2 regions of the Vibrio sp. QJM3NY_21 genome follow, and region 1 is predicted to be linked to the other one. Evidence: riboswitches for the same ligand, from Rfam matches in the RefSeq annotation. Region 1 holds a riboswitch; the other holds the start of a gene.

Region 1 (2,463 bases):
TTGCTTCGCATAGCCTTTGCTTTCACTCATGTTGTTGCCAATAAGAGCAACAAGGCATAGGTCGTGCTCAATATCTACGGAACACAACTCTTCAAGCTCAAGGCGAGCGGCTTCAGGTAACTCAGGAGCACCACCAGAGGTATCTGTTTGATCGAGAGTCAGTGATACACTGATCTCTGAGGTAGTGATAAGATCGACAGAGATCTTATGTTTAGCAAGGATCTCGAACACTTTTGCGAGGAAGCCATAAGCATGGAACATATTAGCGCTGCGTAGCGTAACCATGGTTTGGTTGCAGCGTAGGGCAAGCGCTCTGAACAGAGGGGAGCTTTCAACTTGTTGACGAATCCATGTGCCACCGAGCTCTGGTGCTTTTGATGAGCCGACAAATACCGGGATTTGATGGCGTAGTGCCGGGACTAGAGTCGAAGGGTGTAATATCTTCGCGCCAAAGTTTGCCATTTCCGATGCTTCGCTAAAGCTGATCTCTGGGATAGGAGATGCTTTCGATGCGATACGTGGATCCGTGGTGTAGATGCCCGGAACATCAGTCCAGATTTCTAAACCAATCGCTTGTACAGATTCTGCAATCAGTGCCGCTGAGTAATCACTACCACCACGACCTAACGTTGTGGTGTTACCTTCGCTATCGGCGCCGATAAAGCCTTGGGTAACGACAACTTGCTGTTGGCATAGTGGAATCAATTTCTGTTGAGCTAAGGCTGCAATATCTTTTAACAGTGGTTCAGCTTTGCCGAAGTCACCATTGGTGCGCATCACTTCTCTGATATCAAAACGGACAGCGGGTGTGCCACGCTCGCGAATGATTTGAGCGAGGATATGTGTCGACATTAGTTCGCCACATGCCACTAGGTGATCGGTGAGTTTAGTACTGGCTTGGAATGATGCCGCTTCGGCTGCACTCGCAATGTCATCGAGAATGCAGTGCACATCTTTTTCAATGCTAATTGGGTCAGCTAGCTGATCAAGAATCGCGTTATGAATGTCAGTCAATAGCGTCAATAATTCCTGACGACGAGTTTTGTCTTGGACACCATTCGCTAGTTCAACCAGCAAGTTGGTGACGCCTGAGCACGCGCTGCTCACAACCAGTTTCGTATTCGAGTTATTTTCAATAATGGCAGCACAACGGGTCATTGCTTCAAAGTTGGCAACACTTGTTCCACCAAACTTAGCGACATTAAAAGAACCAGCTACATTAGATGCACTCACGATATATCTCCCACGACTTCCTAAAATAAAATTACGGTTGGGTAATCCAACGTCCGATGTTTTTCGAAGAGAGTATTTAGAGCAAAAAGAGAGGAATTATTAGAATAGTAACCTCAGAAGCTCTTCACCATATAGAAATGGCGACAGTTGCCGGGATTCAGCCCGCTCAACCGATAATAAAGGTCCTGCATCCTTTTATTATCTCGGCACTGCTCCCCCTTGATGCTTTGTATTGGAAATGCGGTTCCACAAAACATCTGCCTGGGCAGTGCTCCTCTTCTGCTAGATAGCCATTTCATTGAACGTGTTTGCGGTAACAATGTCAATCCGTAACTGGAGATATTTAAAAAATAATTTTAACAATTATGTGACACTGGTGTGACCTCAATACTTTTAGCTAATTGATGACGGTATCGATTTGCTTTAGGGTGGATTGTTCACAACATTAACGTAAGGGATGTACATGTCTAATTTAACACTCACTACTGCTATCGAGAGCTTTTATCCGCCACACCGAACGTTAATGGGGCCGGGGCCTTCAGACATTTCTCCTCAAGTTTTACAGGCCTTAAGCCGTCCTACTATTGGTCACCTCGACCCGTTATTTATCGCGATGATGGATGAACTGAAACAACTTCTTAAGTATGCATTCCAAACAGAGAATGAATTCACTATTGCTGTTTCTGCGCCCGGCAGTGCAGGTATGGAAACCTGTTTTGTTAACTTGATTGAGCCCGGTGAGAAGGTGATTGTTTGTCGCAATGGCGTTTTTGGTGAGCGTATGCGAGAGAATGTTGTGCGTTGTGGTGGTGAAGCGATCCTTGTTGATGACGAGTGGGGCAAGCCCGTTTCCGTTGAAAAGGTAGAAAAAGCATTGGCAGAAAACCCTGATGCTGTTGCTGTCGCTTTTGTGCATGCAGAGACGTCTACTGGAGCGTTATCGGATGCTCAAGCGATTTCAGCAGTGGCTCGTCAGTCTGATGCGTTGTCGATTGTTGATGCGGTGACATCACTAGGTGGTGTGCCATTGTTGGTTGATGAATGGCAGCTCGATGCGGTTTATTCTGGCAGTCAAAAATGTCTATCTTGCGTTCCTGGACTGTCTCCAGTGACTTTCTCTCAACGAGCGGTTGAGAAGATGAAGGCGCGTCAAACGCCGGTACAAAGCTGGTTCCTAGATCAAAGCTTAGTACTGGGTTACTGGAGTGGAGAAGGCAAGCGTAGCTACCA
Region 2 (2,463 bases), 860 kb from region 1:
AGCCGTCCTGCACATAAAGAGTTATGTGACAACCCAACGAAAATCTATTCGCATATCGCGCCTTACATGGGTGGTCCAGAAAAGATCAAGAATACTAATGGTGCAGGGGATGCGGCGCTGTCGGCTTTATTACATGATATGGCAGCAAATAAATATCATAAAGAAAATGTACCGAATTCTAGCAAGCACCAACATGCATTTTTAACGTATTCATCTTTCTCACAAGTTTGTAAATATTCAAACCGTGCAAGTTATGAAGTGTTGGTTCAGCACTCTCCTCGCTTGTCTCGCGGCCTTCCTGAAAGAGAAGACAGTCTAGAAGAAGCATACTGGGAAAGATAAGATATTTTTATCTTTTTCATTTATATTTCTAATAGTGAAATATAAAAAAGGCTCCGAAAGGAGCCTTTTTTGTTTCTGAATATATTGAAGCCGTAAATAATACTTTAGTCGACTTAATATTAATTCTATTGCTTAGTGTTTTATTGATTATTCACTTAGCAAACAGGATGCCTTAAAGAGCAAACTCTTCTAGAGATTTACCAGCATCTAGTTGTTCTTGGATAGCTGAAGGCGTACGGCCTTGACCTGTCCAAGTTTTCTCGTCGCCGTTTGCGTCTACGTATTTGTATTTCGCTGGGCGAGGAGCACGTTTAGCTTTAGTTGTTTTAGATTTTGCTTCACCAGAAAGTGCAGCAATAAGATCTGCAACATCAATTCCGTCTTTTGCAATTTGTTCAGCAATAGCAGAAAGCTTAGCTTCTTGTTCTGCTTTAGCAGCGCGTTCTTCAGCTTCAGACTCTTGACGCTCTTGTACAACAATAGTCAGCTTGTCTAGCGCTTCTTCAAGTTGCTCAAGAGTTAATTCACGTGAGAACGCACGAAGGCTGCGGATATTTAATAGTGTTTTTGTTAATTCAGACATGATATTTCCCATCAAGGTAAACTAAATAATCCTCCTAATAATAAACAGTGCCTAGGAATAAAACAAATAGTATTTCTTGTATTGGTTATTTAAATATAAAAGTGAGATGAATAGTTGAAAAAGAAACGACTCACTTTTGATGAATTTATAATAATTATTAAGATTATCTTAAAAATCGATATGTGACTGGTGGAGTAATTGCTATATGTAGACTATTTTTTTATTGATTAGTTCATTAACAAAAAGACATTTTTGTCGGAATGATATGTTGCATTGTTGCTCTTGATGGGTACAATTGCGGCTACCTGATGCGATGCTTTGGTTAATTTGTTGTTAAACTCTGGTTTGCACAGTTAATAATGTTATCGCACGTAGAGGCGCAATTATAAAAAGTAGTTTTCGTTGGGGTGATGCCAATGAACGGGAATGAAAGGTGTAATTGCCGAAGTAAATTGTATATCTAAACAATTTGCTGGGGTTGTGCTCAATAGGTACAACACTGCCATAGTCTTAATTTTAAACTATGGAGCGCTACTGTAGGGTTGGGTGAAGTGTTCACTTCCCTTTCGCTTAGTTCAACATGAGCTTGATAAACCGTATCAAGTTTGTCTGCAGTAGATCTCTAGCCAAATAAAAAACTGGTTTTTGAAGATCATGAATTTAATAGATTTTGCAACATCGCCTTTATCGCTGCTTCCTCCTTTGGTTGCATTGACTCTAGCTATTGTTACCCGCCGTGTATTGGTTTCCTTAGGTGTTGGTATCGTTATGGGTGCGATTCTACTTGCTGACTACTCAGTAGGTAACGCAGCTAGTTACGTGTTCACTAAAGCATCTGGTGTTTTCATCGAAGATGGTGGCATTAACACTTGGAACATGAGCATCATCGCATTCCTAATTATTCTCGGAATGACAACTGCATTACTCACACTATCTGGTGGTACTCGCGCATTCGCTGAGTGGGCACAGTCTCGTGTGAAGAGCAAACGTGGTTCAAAACTACTTGCTGCCTTCTTAGGCGTATTCATCTTTGTCGATGATTACTTCAACAGCTTAGCGGTAGGTGCTATCTCTCGTCCTGTAACAGACCGCTTCTACGTATCTCGCGCTAAGCTAGCTTATATTCTAGATTCTACCGCTGCTCCAATGTGTGTGATTATGCCGGCTTCTAGTTGGGGTGCTTACATCATCACTATTATTGGTGGCATCTTAGTGACACACGGTGTGACTGAGTATTCTGCACTGGGTGCTTACGTTCGTCTTATCCCAATGAACTTCTACGCTGTGTTCGCACTATTAATGGTATTTGCCGTTGCATGGTTCGGTCTAGACGTTGGTAAGATGCGTGAACATGAGATCGAAGCCTCTCAAGGTCGTGGCTTTGAAGGCGACAACGATCAAAAGCAAGCTCACGATCTAAACGAAGAGCTAGACATTCAAGAGAGCGAAAACGGTTCTGTCTCTGATCTTGTTATGCCAATCGTATCGCTAATCGTAGCAACAGTTGCTGCTATGCTTTACACCGGTGGCCAAGCGCT

The links. Region 1 has a riboswitch for lysine ahead of lysC (lysine-sensitive aspartokinase 3). Riboswitches for the same ligand answer to the same signal wherever they lie in the genome.
Region 2: it holds a riboswitch for lysine, as region 1 does, so the genes downstream of both, AC3CID_RS05445 (Na+/H+ antiporter NhaC family protein) here and lysC (lysine-sensitive aspartokinase 3) in region 1, are expected to answer to the same signal.

What each region holds. Positions count from the first base shown of each region.
Region 1 covers NZ_CM173513.1:330,707-333,169, forward strand. Annotated here, with positions in the region: gene lysC (lysine-sensitive aspartokinase 3) at 1-1,233, opposite strand, end outside; lysine riboswitch at 1,343-1,520, opposite strand; gene AC3CID_RS01560 (pyridoxal-phosphate-dependent aminotransferase family protein) at 1,697-2,463, shown strand, end outside.
Region 2 covers NZ_CM173513.1:1,194,888-1,197,350, forward strand. Annotated here, with positions in the region: gene AC3CID_RS05435 (inosine/guanosine kinase) at 1-342, shown strand, start outside; gene AC3CID_RS05440 (H-NS family histone-like protein) at 515-925, opposite strand; lysine riboswitch at 1,290-1,467, shown strand; gene AC3CID_RS05445 (Na+/H+ antiporter NhaC family protein) at 1,580-2,463, shown strand, end outside.